DNA from 4 places in the Micromonospora sp. RTP1Z1 genome. Region 4 is predicted to be linked to each of the others. Evidence: riboswitches for the same ligand, from Rfam matches in the RefSeq annotation. Region 4 holds a riboswitch; each other region holds the start of a gene.
What was found. Region 4 has a riboswitch for cyclic di-AMP ahead of SLP03_RS00425 (C39 family peptidase). Riboswitches for the same ligand answer to the same signal wherever they lie in the genome.
Positions count from the first base shown of each region.

Region 1: it holds a riboswitch for cyclic di-AMP, as region 4 does, so the genes downstream of both, SLP03_RS11480 (hypothetical protein) here and SLP03_RS00425 (C39 family peptidase) in region 4, are expected to answer to the same signal.
Region 2: it holds a riboswitch for cyclic di-AMP, as region 4 does, so the genes downstream of both, SLP03_RS12110 (NlpC/P60 family protein) here and SLP03_RS00425 (C39 family peptidase) in region 4, are expected to answer to the same signal.
Region 3: it holds a riboswitch for cyclic di-AMP, as region 4 does, so the genes downstream of both, SLP03_RS23445 (hypothetical protein) here and SLP03_RS00425 (C39 family peptidase) in region 4, are expected to answer to the same signal.

Region 1 is NZ_JAPFQV010000017.1:39,351-43,552, reverse strand. It holds gene SLP03_RS11485 (carbonic anhydrase) at 147-818, shown strand; gene SLP03_RS11480 (hypothetical protein) at 897-1,919, opposite strand; cyclic di-AMP (ydaO/yuaA leader) riboswitch at 1,923-2,054, opposite strand; gene SLP03_RS11475 (YibE/F family protein) at 2,209-3,540, opposite strand; gene SLP03_RS11470 (metal-sensitive transcriptional regulator) at 3,659-3,958, opposite strand; gene SLP03_RS11465 (copper ion binding protein) at 4,071-4,202, shown strand, end outside.
Region 2 is NZ_JAPFQV010000018.1:79,011-83,212, reverse strand. It holds gene SLP03_RS12120 (IS30 family transposase) at 1-124, opposite strand, end outside; gene SLP03_RS12115 (hypothetical protein) at 991-1,257, opposite strand; gene SLP03_RS12110 (NlpC/P60 family protein) at 1,655-2,641, opposite strand; cyclic di-AMP (ydaO/yuaA leader) riboswitch at 2,703-2,838, opposite strand; gene SLP03_RS12105 (peptidoglycan recognition family protein) at 3,073-4,202, shown strand, end outside.
Region 3 is NZ_JAPFQV010000054.1:2,706-6,907, forward strand. It holds gene SLP03_RS23430 (STAS domain-containing protein) at 3-341, shown strand; gene SLP03_RS23435 (SRPBCC family protein) at 439-936, shown strand; gene SLP03_RS23440 (hypothetical protein) at 948-1,460, opposite strand; gene SLP03_RS23445 (hypothetical protein) at 1,575-2,654, opposite strand; cyclic di-AMP (ydaO/yuaA leader) riboswitch at 2,659-2,790, opposite strand; gene SLP03_RS23450 (cation diffusion facilitator family transporter) at 2,934-3,848, opposite strand; gene SLP03_RS23455 (HelD family protein) at 3,954-4,202, opposite strand, start outside.
Region 4 is NZ_JAPFQV010000001.1:86,720-90,921, forward strand. It holds gene SLP03_RS00420 (hypothetical protein) at 95-883, shown strand; cyclic di-AMP (ydaO/yuaA leader) riboswitch at 1,172-1,313, shown strand; gene SLP03_RS00425 (C39 family peptidase) at 1,545-2,369, shown strand; gene SLP03_RS00430 (alpha/beta fold hydrolase) at 2,484-3,005, shown strand; gene SLP03_RS00435 (hypothetical protein) at 3,015-3,236, shown strand; gene SLP03_RS00440 (CDP-glycerol glycerophosphotransferase family protein) at 3,262-4,202, opposite strand, start outside.

The DNA of each region.
Region 1 (4,202 bases), on a different contig from region 4:
CCGTGGTCAAGTCTCGCTCAATGTATGAAATCCGTATCACGTAAATCTTGACGTATCTTTGGCTGCGTGTGACGGTTGGTGGCGAGGCGGCCTGCGCCGCCGGCCCGGCTGACCAGGTCGTTCCGCGCGAGGACGAGGTGAGGGAATTGACCCCGACCACTCCCGAGCAGGCGCTCGTCGAGCTGAACGCCGGAAACCGACGTTTCGTCACCGGCGTTCCGCGCCACCCCAACCAGGACGCCGGCCACCGCGCGGCGGTCGCCGACGGTCAGCACCCCTTCGCGGTGATCGTCGGCTGCTCCGACTCCCGCCTCGCCGCGGAGATCATCTTCGATCGCGGTCTGGGCGACCTCTTCGTGGTCCGGACCGCCGGCCACACGGTCGGTCCCGAGGTGCTCGGCAGCGTCGAGTACGCCGTTACGGTGCTCGGCACGCCGTTGGTGCTGGTGCTCGGGCACGACTCCTGCGGCGCAGTGCAGGCCGCCCGGGAGGCGGTCACCACCGGCCGGCTCCCCGCCGGGCACCTCGGCGCGTTGATCGACGCCGTGGTGCCCAGCCTGCGCCGGGCCGCGGCGCAGGGCGTAGAGGAGATCGACGGCATCGTGGACATCCACATCGCGCAGACCGTCGAGGCGCTGCTGGCCAATTCCGCCGTCCTGGCCAGCGAGGTGGCCGCCGGGCGGTGCGCGGTGGTCGGCATGTCGTACCAGCTCAGCGCCGGTCAGGTGCGGACGGTGACCACGGTCCCGGCGGGTGCGGTGACTCTGCCGCCGCCCGCGCAGCCCGGCCGCGCCGCGCGTGCCGCCGTCGGCGGCTGACCCCGACCACCCACGACAACGGCCGAAGGGCCGCCCCGCGGGTCGCGGGGCGGCCCCTCGGCCGGGGTACGTCGTCGGTCAGAGCAGCGACATGTGCACGTGGTCGGTGTGGTTGGAGGGCCCGCTGTAGGACTTCCAGCCGGTCGCCGGGAACCAGATCTGCCGGTTCCAGATCACGTAGTAGATGCCGAGCTGGTCCGCGTTGCGGATCAGGAAGGCGGCGACGTTGTTGCCGTACATCCGGGTGTCGTTGTTGTGCCAGGGGGCGAACCCGCTGTTCTGCAACGACCAGTCACAGGCCCGGCCCTTCGGGTGCTCCCACGGCCCGCCGGACCGGTAACAGCCGACGAAGCGGTTGAAGCCCGCCCGCTTGACCTCCTTGTACGCGTGCAGTGTGCGCGGCGTGATGCAGCCGGAGGTGGTGGGGTCGTTCTCGCTGCAGGACTCGGGCTTCCAGTCCCCGTCCGCGGTGCGACCGGGACCGATCCGGGCGACCGGTGAGGTGGCCGAGACCAGACCGCCAGTGAAGCCCTTCCCGCCGACCAGGGCGAGCGCCTTCTCCGTCTCGACCTTCTCCCGGGCCATCGCGTTCGTCAGCGTCTGCTGCGCGCGCACCTCGGCGTCGAGCGCCAGCTTGGCCTGCTCGGCGCGGGTCTTGATCGTGTTGACCTCGGCGAGTTTCTGCGCGTTGACCATGTTCAGCTCGTCGAGCGCGGCGGCCCGCCGGACGAACGAGTCCGGGGTGTTGCTCTCCAGCAGCATGGCGACCGCGCCGATCCGGCCGGTCCGGTACGACTGCGCCGCGATCTGGGTCACCTGTGGGCGCAGGGCGTCCAGTTGGCTCTGCGCCCCGCGTACCTCCGCGGCGCGCTGGAGCTGGCGTTGCTTCGACTTCGCCAGCTTGGTCTTCGCCTGGACGTAGTTGCGGTTGGCGGCCTCGATGGCGTCGGTGATGAGCGGCTTCTCGGCGTCCTCCTCGTGCCCCGAGGGGGTGGGAGGTGTCGTCGGCGCCGCGATCGCCGGGGCGGGGCCGACGACGATGGCGAACGCGGTGAGCACGGCCACCACGGGTGTCAACCAGCGGCGCAGAGGTGCCGTCACAGTGTTCCCTTCCATCGACCGCCGACCGAGTTAGCTGACGGGTTCGGGACGGAAGTGGCCCCTACCGCTCGCGCGGATTCACCCCATGTACCTGGTTCCCCGGCTCGCCGTGCGGCGATTGGGCGGCGGTACCGCAGGCGCCGCTGCGCGCCTTCGGCGGTGACCGGCAGCGAGGTTACCCGAGAGTGCTCCCGAGGATCTACGTCCGGAAGCCGACTAAAAGTGGTAATCCGGCGTGCCGCTCCGTGACCAGCATCGCGTTTGGCGCGGGCGGTCACGCTGCGCAGTTTCACCATGCGGTGTCCGTGCTCCTTTCCGGTCCGGCCCAGCCGTCGGGGGCGCCCGGTGCGGCGCCGGTGCGTCGTGCGCTGAGCGCCGCAAGCGCGGCGGCGGGTTCCGCGCGGGGACGGGACGCCGGCGCGGCGGACCCCGCCGCCGCGCCCCGACCGGCGGTGGTCACCAGGGCGGCCAGACCGGTGGTGAGGGGGACGGCGGCGATCAGCCCGATCGTGGCCACCGCGCTGCGGACGATCTCCTGCGCCATGAACTCGCTGGTGAGGATCTCGCTCACCGCTCGCGAGTCGGCGACGAGCAGGAGCAGCAACGGCAGCGAGGCGCCCGCGTACGCCAGCACGATGGTGTTGACCGTGGAGGCGATGTGCGCCCGGCCGACCCGGGTGGCCGCCCGGTACAGCTGCAACCGGGACAGCCCCGGGTTCGCGTGCGCCAGTTCGGTGACGGTGGCCGCCTGGGTGACCGTCACGTCGTCCAGCACGCCCAGCGAGCCGATGACGATGCCGGCCAGCAGCAGCCCGTGCAGGTCGACGTCGTGCTGGAACATCGACAGGGTGGTGGCGTCCTCGCTGCCGAACCCGGTCAGGTGGGTGGCCGCGGTGGCGAGCGTGCCGAGAATGCCGGTCAGCACCAGGCTGCCGAGGGTGCCGAGGACCGCCACCGAGGTCTGCGCGGTGATCCCGTGGGTCAGGTACAGCACCACGAACATGATCAGCGCCGAGCCGACGATCGCCACCAGCAGCGGCGGCTGGCCGGCGCCGATCCCCGGCAGCACGAAGCCGAGCAGGATCGCGAAGCTCGCGGCCAGGCCGCCCAGCGCGGCCAGCCCCCGCCAGCGGCCGAATGCGACGATGGCGACGGCGAAGAGCGCCGCCAGCCAGATCAGCGGCTTGCCCCGCTGGTGCTCGGCGATGTTGTAGCTCTTCGTGGCGGGATCGGCCGGATCCACCAACTCCACCAGGATGATCCGGTCGCCGACCTCGACCGTGGGCGCGCCGGGGCCGGCGGGGATCGGCGTCTCCACCTGGCGGCCGGCGTCCGGGCCCTGTTCGACCGCGACGCCGACCCTGCCGCAGGGCCCGGTCGAGCCGCCCGGGGTGCCCTCCGGCACCTCCGCCGCAGGCGGGCACGGCTCGGTCACCACCCGGCTCACCGTGCCGTGGTACCGCGGCACGTCCGCGGCCCGGTCCGGTGCCGGGGTGTCCCGGGGCCAGAGCACCAGGGCGGCGAGCACGGTGAGGACGAACAGCGGGACCACCGTCCCGACGAGGATCCGTCGTACCCGCGGCGGGGCGGACGGAGCGGGACCGCTGTGGTCGGCGCCCATGGTGTGTCTCCCAACGATGCTCACGGCGGAGTACGTGTCCCCGGGCCGGTCGGTTCACCGGACCGGCGGGGGGCGCCCGCGGCGCGGCGGTCGCCGCGGCCGTCGTCGGGAATGCTAGTCAGCCGCGCTTCATCAGCCGGCCGACGGCGGCCATCATCTCGCTGGCCATCTCGTCGGCCCGGCCCTCGGCGGCGCCCTCGTGCATGCAGTGCCGGGCGTGGCCGTCGAGCAGGCCGAGCGCCACCTTGTCGAGGGCGGCCTGGATGGCGGAGATCTGGGTGAGCACGTCGATGCAGTAGCGGTCGTCGTCGACCATCTTCTCGATGCCGCGGACCTGGCCCTCGATGCGGCGGAGCCGTGCGAGGAGCTGGTCCTTGCTGGCGGTGTAGCCCCGGGTCGGGGTCGTCGGTGCGGTCATGACGCCCAGGATAGCGTACCCCTCGGGGGTATGGTACGGTGCTGATCTGCTGATACCCCAAGGGGGTACCGGTAATGCGAGATAGCATGGGACCGGCGGAAGGGGAGTTGCGATGGTCACCACCACCTACCAGGTGCAGGGCATGACCTGCGGGCACTGCGTCAACTCGGTGAGCGCCGAGGTCGGCGCGATCCCGGGCGTCAGCGACGTCCAGGTCGACCTGGCCTCCGGCCGGGTCAGCGTC
Region 2 (4,202 bases), on a different contig from region 4:
CCCGGCCGCCGTGCCGGGCAACCTCCCGCGACACCACCGACGGATCCCGGCCGATCAGCACACCGATCTGCTTGTACTCCAAGCCTTCGGCCAAGCCACGGGATATCTCTTCCCGATCAGCCAAGGTCAACATTGCACGCACGGCGGCACATCCTGCCCCACCCAACCGGCAAGATCAAATGCTACGACCGGCTGAACCTGCCGGCACGAGCGGACACTAGGCGCAACTGGAGCGGCCACCAGCTGCAGGCGTTTCGGGCATCACGGTCGGCTGAGGACGCTCTTCCAAACTGGCGGTGCCGTTGGAGCCTGGCTACGTCACGTCCGGGGATTCGCCACGTCTGCTATCACGTGGCCGGTACCTGAGGAGGCCGAGTGCGAGGAACACGACCGCCACGGCCGCCAGCGTCCACGCTGTTGCGGGGCCGAACGCGCCGCTGAGTCGGCCGAGATACCCCACTGCGAGTAACAAGAAGGAGAGCCCACCGCAGAGAAACCACATCCCTGCATCGACCGGGCGTCTCCACCTCCTTTGGGCAAAAGGCGACATGCGGCGCGTCAGTAGTAGACGAAGACCGTAGCCGGCTAGGGCCAGGCCGCCGATGCCCAACAGCACTTGGAACAAGTCCCGGGGGTCCATAGATCTGCCTCTACCCGGGGGGCCTGGTTGGCAACCAGGTCGAGGCAAGGGCGGGCCGCCTTGACAGCAGCGATTGACAGCAACGGCCTCGGACTGTGACGCACGGGCGAGGACGCCAGCAGGCTCTGTGCCAGGGGCCAAGCGCCGGTCCGGACCGACTGGGACAGCACCGCCGAGGCTACGGATCAGGCGGTCGCGGCATGCCAGCCACGTGCCAGTAGTCGGTGTCCCGGACGGGCACGAGCGGGCGTGAGTCGTGGCCCACTCCCCTGCCGCCAGCAGGCGTTTCGGGCATCTCGGCGCGGTGATCTTCGTCCTTCCAAACTGGCGCTCCCGGGTCCAAGCTCCAGCTACGCCGAGAACTGCCGGTACACCGCGAGAAGTAGCAGAGCGATGCCGACCGCAGCCGTTGCCCAGCCGGCGCGCAGAGTTGCCGTTGGATGGCGAGGCCACCAGCCGCCCGGAGCCCAGGCAGGGAGGAGGGGATCCTTGCCTCGGGACCGACGCCGCCGATACACGTAGCCCTGGCCAACCGAGATGAGGCCAAGGACGATGACCAACAGCGCGAAGAGCGCCAGTTCCATCGGCTGCGCTTCGGCTCCCGCTGCAACAAGCATCTACAGATCATGACTTGTCCTGCCCGGCATGCCATTAGCGTGCCATTGGGCGAGGACAGCACGGGCCAGCCGAGGCCACGAGAGACCGCCGAGACCAGGCCGTCACGCCAGTAGCCAGGCAGACATCGACAATTCCCAAGCTGACAGTGCGCTTCGAGTGCGGTCAGCGGAGCAGGCCTGGCGTTCGGTTTCCGCGACCGCCAGGCCGTCTCCAGGCCGTCACAGGTTCGCGACCGGCCACCGATGTCCCCCACGCCTCACCACCCCCGCCGCAGGTGACAGGCACGATGACCACCGCCACCAGTGACAGCCAAGCCCGCATGGCATCTCTGGCGCACCTGGCCGACCCGTTGACGGCGGAAGGGGCCCCCGCCGCGTGGGAGCCCCTTCCGGCGGATCAGCCCGGTCGGCCGTAGCTGTTGATCTGGCCGTCGTCGACGCGTTTCATCGTGATCGGCTTGCCGGACTGGGAGGCGTGCACCACCCAGCCGCCGCCGACGTACATGCCGACGTGGTGCAGGTCGCTGTAGTAGAAGACCAGGTCACCGGGGCGCAGTTCGCTCCGGCTCACCCGGCGGGTGACGTCGTGCTGCTGCCGGGCGTTGTGCGGCAGCGAGACGCCGGCCTTGCCCCAGGCGGCCATGGTCAGGCCGGAGCAGTCGTAGTGGTCCGGGCCGGCGGCGCCCCAGACGTAGATCTTGCCGATCTGGGCGCAGGCGAACTTGACCGCGACCCCGGCGGGGCCGCCCGGATAGCCGGACGGGCAGGGCGCGGGCCGCAGCGGGCCGCCGCCACCGCTGCCGTAGACCTTGAGCCGGAGCTTGTCCAGCTTGGCGATCTCGGCGTTGATCTGCGTTTTCTTCGCCGCGAGCTGGGCCTCGGTCCGAGTGAGCTGGGCGACCATTTGGTCCAACGGCTTCTTCTTGGCGGCCAGCTCGTCGCGGAGTTCGACGACGTTGCGCACCTGCTGCTGCTGGCGGTGGGCGAAGCGGTCGAGCAGTTCGAGGCTGGCGACCACGTCGCCCGGCGAGCGGCTGCCCAGCAGCGCGTTCACCGTCGACATGCTTTCGCCCTTGTACGCGTTGACGGCGAGGCCGCCGACCTGGCCCATGGCGAGGTCGACCTGGAGCTGCAACGGGGCGATCTGCTTGGCCAGGGCGTCCGCCTGCTTGCGCTTGACGGCGAGGTCCTGACGGGTGGCGTTGTGCTGCTCGATGATCGGTTCGAGCTTGTTCCAGTCCTGGTCGATCTGGCGCTCGATCTCGGTGACCGACGGTTCTGCATGGGCCGCCGTGGCGCCGCCGGTCAGGATGACGGCGGTGCCGGCCAGGGCGGCGAGGGCGGTGGTGAAGCGGGACCAGCGTGGACGCGGCGGAGCCGTCATCCGGTCTGTCGACCGGACCGACGGTGGCCGCGGGGCATGGTATGCCACCGGGCTTTCGTTCTCCTTCTTCGCTGACCGCCTACCGGGTTAGCTGACGGGTTCGGACGGGAAGGGAGCCGCCCTACCGCAGTGCTGCGGATTCACCCCAGATACCTGGGTCCCCGGCTCACCCGGAGGCGACTCGGCGGTGTCGGACCGTCACCACCCGGGTTGGACGATGCACACACCGGTCGACGATTGACCAGAGTAGAGATCTCCGTTATCGATCCGCAACCCGCGACGCCGTGACACTCCGTACCCGATGCCCGGAACGGGCGGGGAACCGCTGAAGAAAACTTTCATCCAACATCATTGACAGGTAAGTATTGACCCGGAGCCATGTCCGGGGCGAGGGTGAGCACGCAGTTACCCCCACCTGACCTGGAGGTTCCATGCACCTCTCACCCGTGCCGCCGCGCGGCCGGATCCTGCTCGCCGCCGCCATCGCGGCGGCCACCGCCCTCCTCACCGCCGGACCGGTCGCCGCGCAGCCCCTCACCGCCGGACCGGACGAACCCATCGACCGCCAGCAGCAGTACGCCGCCGCCGCGGCCGAGTACGGCGTGCCGGAGAACGTCCTGCTCGGCGTGTCGTACCTGGAGTCCCGCTGGGACACCCATCCCGGCCAGCCCAGCACCAGCGGCGGCTACGGCCCGATGCACCTGACCGACGCCGAACAGGTCGCCGCCACGCCGTCCAGCGCACACGTCGACGAGAACGAGGACCCCCGGGGCGACGAGTCCCGGCCTCTGGTCGTCGACACCGCCGCGGCGGCCGAGCCGACCGGGGACCTGCTGCCGTCGGCGTCCCTGCAGACCCTCGACGCCGCCGCCGCGCTCACCGGCGTAGCCGAGGAGACGCTGCGCACCGACGCCACCGCCAACATCCGCGGCGGGGCGGCGCTGCTCGCGTCGTACCAGAAGGAACTGGCCGCGCCGGTCGGCGCCGGCAGCGACCCGGCGGCCTGGTACGGCGCGGTGGCCCGGTACTCCGGCGCGGACACCGAGGATGCCGCCGCCGCCTTCGCCGACGAGGTGTACGACCAGATCCGCGTCGGCGCCAGCCGGACCACCGACGACGGCCAGCGGGTCACCCTCGCCGCCCGCGAGGTGACCCCCGACGAGTCCGGGCTGCACCGGCTCGGGCTGCGCCGCGCCGAGCGGCCGGACGGCCTGGAATGCCCGGTCCGCCTCGCCTGCGAGTGGATCCCCGCGCCGTACGAGCAGTACGGCCCGAAGCCGGGCGACTACGGCAACCACGACCTCGGCGACCGGCCGGCCCAGCAGAAGATCGAGTACATCGTCATCCACGACACCGAGGGCTACTTCGGCCCCAGCGTGAAGCTGGTGCAGACCAAGACCTACCTGGGCTGGCACTACACGCTGCGCTCGGTCGACGGCTACGTGGCCCAGCACATCAAGGCGAAGGACGTCGGCTGGCACGCCGGCAACTGGTACGTCAACGCCAAGTCCATCGGCATCGAGCACGAGGGCTTCGCCGGCCACGGCACCTGGTACACCGA
Region 3 (4,202 bases), on a different contig from region 4:
CGATGCTGCCGGGTGGTGTCATCCAGATCGCCCCGCGAGGTGAGATCGACGTCGACACCGCCTACGAGGTCCGCGAGGCGATCGCGGAGGTGCTCGCGAAGAGCCGTCCGTCCCGCATCGAGCTGAACATGCGGTTGGTCAACTTCATCGACTCCGTGGGCATCAGCGCGATGGTCGCCGGTTTCCAGACCGCCGAGGTCAGCGGCGTGAAGCTGATCGTGACCGAGCCCAGCCGGTTCGTGCATCGGCAGCTCTGGGTCACCGGCCTGCTCGGCCTCTTCGGCGCCCCGGAGCCCTACTTCGCCGGCACCGCGACCCGCGAGGTGCTCCCCGGCGCCTGAGCGCTCCGACCGGTCATTGTCCTGCCGGGGCTCCTGGATTCCCGCCAGCTCCGCGTCATGCGGGGCGTTGCCAGCCCGCCCGCCGTACGGGACGATCGTGCGGACCGCCGACGGCGAGGGGGACGGTGTGCTCAGCCGCGACACGTTCAGCTACACCGTGCAGGCGCGTTGCACGCGGGCCGAGGCGCTCGCGCTCCTCGGCGACCTGACCCGCCAGGGCGAGCTGCACCCGCTGATCGTCGGCGTGCGCCGGCTGCCACCCCGCCCGGGCGCGCTGGCCAGCTACGCGATCACCGACCGGCTGGCGGTCGGGCCGCTGCGTTTCCCGGTCACCTACCGGGCGGACGTGCTGATCGCAAGCGAGGACGAGGTGGTGACGGTGGCCCGGCAGCGTCCGGCGACCACCGTGCGCAACCACACCCGGTTGCGGGACGAGCCGGGCGGCGTGACGCGGATCGACGTCGAGATCACCCTCTCCGCGCCGGCGCCCCTGTTCGGGTACGCCTTCCGGCAGGCTCGGGCGGCCCACCTCGGGCTCGCCAGCCGGCTCGGCGCGGCGCTGGACCGCGGTCCGGACGCACCCGCCACGACCTGACCGGTGGCCGGTCAGGAGCGGTGTGCGGCGGCCACCGGGTGGCGCCGGGCCGGGGTGCCGGGGCGGCGCAGCCGGCCCCACGGCTTGTAGGTGGAGAGCACGGTGGCGACGAGCAGCAGCGTGCTGGAGACCGCGGGGGCGACGACCAGGTCCACCCGGTAGTGGGCGGAGGCCGCGGCGCCCAGCTCGCCGAGCTGCCGGATCCGGGGCGTCAGCAGCAGCAGGACCAGACCGAGCAGCACCGTGGTGAGCACGAACTTGACCAGCACCCAGCGCCAGCGCAGCAGCCCCCACGGGGTGAGCAGGGAGCTCGCCACGCCGACCAGCCAGACGGCGACGCTCAGCGGCGCGAAGAGGTACGTGACGATCAGCGCCGCGGTGGGGTAGACCACCGCGGCGTCGGCGCCGCGCAGCCCGGCGACGCCGAGGGTGAGCAGCACCAGGTCCGCGCCGAGCCAGCCCAGCGAGGTGACCAGGTGCAGGGTCAGCAGGGCCTTGCGGGCGGCGGGGGATAGTCGGCTCATGCCCACGATGCTGGTCGGGCGGTCCGGCCCCGTCGTGGGGCCCTCGGCGACATCTGGCGTAGGTCGGTGGGCGTAGGGGGGGTGACCCGTGGGGCGGCGGGGCACCCCCGCCGCTCAGTAGACGGACAGGTGCACGTGGTTGGTGTGGTCGCTGGACGGGTCGCCGTTGCCGCCGCTGTACGCCTTCCAGCCGCTGCTCGGCAGCCAGATCTGCTTGAACCAGATCACGTAGAGCACGGCCAGCGCGTCGGAGTTGCGGATGAAGTACGCCGCCAGGTTGGTGCCGTACGTCCGGTCGCCGCCGCTGGCGACCCCGCCGAAGCCGTCCTTCTGCGCGGCGAAGTCGCACGCCCGTCCCTTCGGGTGCTCACCGGAGCCGCTGGGCCGGTGGCAGGAGACGTACCGGGTGAACCCGGCGGCCTTGGCTTCCTGCAGCGCGTGCAGCGTACGCGGGGTGATGCAGCCGTCGGCCGGGGTCGGGTCGTTGATGCTGCACGACTCGGGCGGCCAGGAGCCGTCGGAGTTGCGCGGCGCCGGGTCGGCGTTCGCGGTGGACGTACCCCGGACGGTGCCGCCGCTGGTGCCGCTGTTGCCGCTGCCGGCGCGGTCGTTCGCCACCTCCAGCGCGCGTTCGGCCTGCTGCTTGCGCTTGGCCATCACCGCGACCTGCTTGCGCTGTTCCTGGACCGCGGCGTTCAGCGCCGTGCGGGTCTGCGTCGCCCGGTCCCGGGTCTCGAGCAGGTCGCGCAGCGCCCGGTCCTCGTGGGCGGCCACCTGGCCCAGCGCGGCGGCGCGGTCCATGAAGCCTTCCGGGCTGGCGCTGTTGAGCAGCGCCGCCGCGGTGCCGAGCCGTCCGGTCCGGTACGCGACTCCGGCGATCTCGCCGACCTTGGTGTCGCGGACGCTCAGCTCGCCGTTGATCGTGGTGAGCTGGTCGGTGAGCTGCTTCTGCCGGCCGACCGAGTGGGCCAGCGCCGCCTTCGCCTCGAGCCAGCCCTTGCTGGCCGCGTCGAGCTGGGCGCGTAGCGCCGGGGTGCCGCCCTCGTCGTCGCCGGGGGCGGCGGCGAGCATGCCGGCCCGGGGCGCCGCGCCGGCGGGGCCGACCGGCAGGGTCGCGACGCCGAGCGCGAGCGTCGCCACGAGCAGGGCCGCCAATCGGGCGGCCGTCCGTCTTACAGGTGCCACTGCTGGCATTCAGGTTTCCTTCCGTCAGCCGCCGACCGGGTTAGCTGACGGGTTCGGGACGGAAGATCCCTACCGCTGGCGCGGATGCACCCCACGAACATGGTTCCCCGGTTCGCCGCGGGCGGCGATTAGGCGGCGGCCACCGCAGGCGCCGGAGGGCGCCGCCCGGCGGAGGCCGGGGCCGAGCTTACCGGTGGTGCCCCGGCCCGGCCCGTTCAGCGAGGGCCGCGACCTGGGACAAAACCGGCATAGGGACACAATACCCTCACTGATTTAAGGTTGTCCTCATTACCACTCGACTGCACCACAGGCACCGGGTGACGCTCCGGGTTCGATCTGCAACGTGGCGTGATCGATCCGGAAGTCCTCGTGCAGGGCGGCCCGGGCGGCGGCCAGCACCTCGCCCACCTCGGCACCGGGCGCCATGGTCAGGTGCGCCGAGGCCACCTCCATGCCGGAGGTCAGCGTCCAGACGTGCAGGTCGTGCACCTCGGCGACGCCGGGCACCGCGGCCAGCCGGTCGTGCACCGCCGTCACCTGGAGGTGCTCCGGGGCGGCCTGCACCAGGATGCGCAGCGCGGCCCGCCCCAGCCGCCAGGTGCGGGGCAGGATGAACAGCCCGATCGCGACGGCGACCAGGGGGTCCGCCCACCACCAGTCGGTGAGCGCGATGACCAGCGCGGCGCCGATCACCCCGAGCGAGCCGAGCAGATCGCCCAGCACCTCCAGGTACGCCCCGCGCAGGTTGATGCTCTCCTGCGCCCCGGTGCGCAGCAGGGCGAAGGCGGCGAGGTTGGCCAGCAGGCCGAGCACCGCCACCGCGAGCATGGGACCGGCCAGCACCTCCGGCGGCTCGCCGAACCGGCGTACCGCCTCGATCAGCACGTAGACCGCGACGGCGCCGAGCAGCACGGCGTTGGCCAGCGCGGCCAGCACCTCCAGCCGGTAGAGCCCGAAGGTCCGCTGCGGGTCGGTGTCGGCGCGCCGGGTGGCGGTGATCGCGGCGAGGGCCATGCCGATGCCCAGCACGTCGGTGAACATGTGCCCGGCGTCCGAGAGCAGGGCCAGCGAGCCGGTCGCGAACGCGGTGACCGCCTCGACCAGCATCAGGGCGGTGAGCAGCCCGAACGCGGCCCAGAGCCGACCCCGGTGGCGGTAGGCGGCATTGGTCACCGCCCCGCTGTGGTCATGACCTGCGCCCACGCCCACACCCTTCCGCCCTGGCCCCGGTCGAACCCAATATATGTTCACATCGCTATGTATGCAACTGAACGGCCGGCTTGCGCCCGCCCGCGGTCGACGCCCCGCTCAGCCCAGCGGGTCGACGGTGGTGAGTCGCTGCGTGGCCCGGGAGAGCGCCACGTAGAGGGTCCGCACGCCGGAGCCCGGATCCGCCCGGATCTCGCTCGGCGCGACCAGCACGACCCCGTCGTACTCCATGCCCTTGGCCTGCAGGCTCGTCACCACCTGGAGCCGGGACCCGCCCAGGCCGCCGAGCCAGCCGGCCACCTCGTCCCGGCGCGGCACCGGCGTGATCACGCCGACCGTCCCCTCCAC
Region 4 (4,202 bases):
CCGTCGGCGGCCCGGTGGCGCCCGTTCCGGTCGCGCCCCGCCGCGCCGGGGCGTGCGGACCCCTCCGCCACATCGCTCCCGTGAGGTGCCGACCATGCGAACCGTTCTCTACCAGTTCCTGATCGAGGTTCCGCAGGCCGCCGCCATCTGGTCGGCCCTGCTCCTGCTCCCCCTGGCCCTGCTCGCCGCGCTGGTCGCCCGTCCGGAGCGGGAGGCCACGTCCGACGCCGAGCCGGTTCCCGACCCGGCCGTCGAGGAGGCGGCCCGCCTCGCCGACCTGCGCCGGTACGCCGACGAGGTGGCGGTCGCCGCCGCCGGCGCCGCGCAGACCGCGCGTCGACGGCGGGAACAGTGGCTGCGGGCCCAGGGCGAGGTCGACCGGGCCTGGCGGGCGTACGACGAGGCGGAGAGCGCCGCCCGTCGGTTCGCCGGCGCCGCCGCGCTGCCCGCGCCGCGTACCCCGCGGACCCCGGCCGAGTACGCCGCCCGGGAGCGATGGCTGCACCACGCCGCGATGGTGGCGCACTGGCGGGGTGAGCTGTCGGCGCGGCAGCTCGCCGATGTCCTCGCGGACCGGCACGGGTGGGACCCGCGCCGGCACCCGGCGGAGCAGGAGATCGTCCTCGCCCGGGCGGTACGCGACGGCCGGCTGGCCGGCTACCGCACGGCGGCCGAGCGGGAGCAACGGGCCTGGCGGGACGCCGAGCTGGCGGCCGAGGCGGCCCGCGCCCTCACCGCCGAGGCGTACGCCGCCGCGGCGGCGCTGCGCCCCGGCCCGGCCCCGGTACGCCGCTCGGAGGCGGTGACCCAGACCCGCACCCCGGTGGTGGCCGGCACCGCCCCGACCGGCCCGGCGCGTTGGCGGCCGGCGCGGGTTGGCTGAATCGTGACCTCAAATTCGGTGAGCCGGGTCACCCGATCCGGGAAACGGTCATCCGGAGCAGCTCGGGCCACCGACCCCCGCAATTCCGGGTCGCTCGCGACCCGATGTCCGATTGTCGCCCGACGGTTCCGTGATAACTGCTCGTCCCATTGAGTGACGTCAGTGACGTGCTGTTCCGGTCAGAGTAACGATGACCGAGGTTTAAGCAGGTGGGACGGCTTGGCAGGGCGGCTACCCATCGGTAGTCTCGTCGCGTCCGGTGCGGTTTTCGATCGCAAGAGGCGACGCCGCGCCGACCCGCTCAATCGTGATCTTACGAACCGGGGACCCAGTGCACGTCCGGGGTGAATCCGCGAGCCTCGGCCCGCGGTAGGGCGATCTTCCCGCCCGAATCCGTCAGCTAACCCGGTAGGCGGTGTCGGAAGGAGTTTCTTCCTCGTGCAACCCGATCCCATTCCCCGCTCGTCCCCCCGCCTCCACGGCGCCGCGGTGCCGTCGCTCGCCTGACCGGCGAGCCGATCCCGGCATCCGCCCTGCCGCCCGGTTGACCGGGCGCGCCCCCTACCCAGCGGCCCAGCCCGCCCACGATCCGTCGTCGCGCGTGAGTTCCTCCGCGCGTCGGGCTGGCGTGTGCCGCTCCCGCCCCCCGTGGAGGACCAACGTGAAGCATCACCTGAAGCGGCAGCTGCGGCGTCTCGCCACCGAGCGCCCGTACCAGATCGTCGCCGGCTCCGCCGCCGCGCTCGTGCTGGCCTCCGGCACCGGCGCCCTGCTCGCCAACACCGACGACGCGCCCGTCCGCGAGCAGACCACCACCGTCGCCGTCGCCGAGCTGGCCCCGCGCCTCGGCGAGGTGGCCACCCGTAACCAGCAGCGGATCGCCGCCTCCCCGTCGACCTCGCCCAGCCCCAAGCCGTCGGCGAAGGCGACCTCGGCCAAGCCGGACCCGGACCTGACCCGCAAGGCCGCGCCGAAGCCGCCGTCGACGAAGGTCCTGGACTACACCTACGAGGCGCAGACCGCCTACTGGAACTGCGGCCCGGCCGCGGTCCGGAACGCGCTCAGCGCGAGCGGCGTCGAGACCACCCAGGACGCGATGGTCGCCCCGCTCGGCGCCACCGAGAACGGCACCAACTCCGCCGAGGACACCACCCGCGGGCTCAACCAGATGGTCAAGGGCAACCCGTACCGGACGCACATGATCCCGGGTGCGGCCACCCCGGCCCAGATGGACGAGCTCCAGGCCGACGTGGTGAAGGCGATCACCGACGGGCGGGGCGTCGTCGCCAACATCGCGGGCGACGCCACCGACACCGACGGCGGCTGGCACTCCTTCCCGGGCGGCCACTACATCGCCGTGGTCGGCTACAAGAACGACGGTCGGACCGTGCGGATCGCCGACTCGGCGAACCCGTCGCTGCCGGGGTACTGGGTCAGCACCATCGACCTGGCGAACTGGATGGCCACCCGCGGCTACTCCGCCTGATCCACCCGCTCCACCCGTCGGGCCCCCGCGCACGAGCCCGACGTCGTATGCCCGACGGACCGGCCCGCCGTCGGCTCTCGCGCGTCGTGTCCGAGCGGTGGCACACTGCGCCGTATGGGCGACGAGACGGGTATCCGCCAGCTGTTGCTGCTGCACGGCCTCGGCGCCACCGGCGAGGTGTGGCTGCCCTGGGCGCCGCTGCTGGAGCGCCGGTGGGCGGGGCGTTGGCTCGCCCCCGACCTGGCCGGGCACGGGTGGTCGCCGCCGCTGCCGGCCTACACCTTCGCGGCACTGGCCCGCCGGGTGGTGGAGGGTCTGGGACCGGTCGCGGACCGGCTGGGGCCGCGGGACCGGCTCGTGGTGCTCGGGCACTCGCTCGGCGGGGTGGTGGCGTTGGCGCTGGCCGCGCGGCACCTCGGCCTGCCCGTCGACGCGGTGGTCGGGCTCGGCGTGAAGGCGGTCTGGTCTCCCGCCGAGCTGGACAAGGCCCGGGAACTGGCCGAGCGGCCGGTGACCTGGTTCGCCAGCCGGGACGAGGCCGCCCGCCGCTACCTGCGCGTCTCCGGCCTCGCCGGCCTCTTCGCCCCGGACCACCCGGTGGTCGACGCCGGGCTGCGCCGGGAGGACGGCCGTTGACGGCTGGCGATGGATCCGGCCGCGTTCGGGGTGGGGGAGCCGCCGCTGCCGGCCCTGCTCACGGCGACGGACGTGCCGGTGCTGCTGGCCCGGGGCGAGCAGGACCCGATGGTGACCGACGCTCAGCTCAAGGAGTTCGGCGTCCCGGTGGCCACCTTGCCCGGCGTCGGGCACAACGCCCACATCGAGGACCCGGAGGCCGTCCTCGCCCTCCTCGACCCGTTCCGCTGACGCCCGCCTCCCGGCGGGGTGCCGGTCAGGGCGTGGCGGACAGGGACGACTCGTCCTGGGCGACGGCGTCCGCGGCCCGGGGCGCCGGCAGGTTCCAGTCCGGTTCGAGCTGCCGGCGGGCGGCGTCGAGGAATGCCTCCGCGTACGAGTCGGCCGGGAAATCGCCCAGGTAGCGACTCCGGGTGGCCCAGCGGTCCCCCGCCTTCGGGTCGGTGTCGAGCAGTCGGGTCAGCACCTCGTCCACGTTGGACATGTCGCGGCGCAGCACGTAACCGGAACCGGCCAGCGGGAACCGCTCGACGAAGTGCTCGCCGTCGACGCCCATGTCGGTCACCGCGTACGGCTTGCCGGAGTAGAGGTAGTCGGAGATGACCCCGGAGACGTCCGAGACCAGCGCGTCGGAGCGGTTGACGCACTCGGTCAGGGTCAGCTCGCGGGCGGCCGCCGCGCCCCACAGGTGCGCCCGGCCGGTCTTCGCCCGGTCGGCGGCGAGCAGTTCCGTCAGCCGGGCCAACTGCCGGGCCGAGGTCGGGTTCTGCGCGGTGTACGGGTGGGTCCGCAGGATCACCGTGGCACCTCGGTCGAGCAGCCGACGGATCACCGTCTCGGCCACCGGCAGGGAGCAGTAGTTCGCGTCGGCGTGGTGCCCGGTCCAGGTCGGGGTGTAGAGGACCGTCGCGGCGGCCACGCCGCGCGCCGGCTCCCGGCGTACCTCGATCGCCTCCACCTGGGGGCGGCCGACCACGACGAACTTCTCCGCGGGGATCTCCACGCCGGCCCGGGCGTACCGGTCGATCGCCGCCGGCCCGGCCACGAAGATCCGGTCGAAGATCGCCGAGACCGGGTTGGCGCTGGGGGCCTTGTCGCTGTCGCCGTGGTGCAGCTGCACGTGGGTGAGCTGGGAGAAGCGGACGCAGTGGCTGTTCTTCGCGCCGTGGTTGACGTAGAACGCCGCCCGCAGGCTCG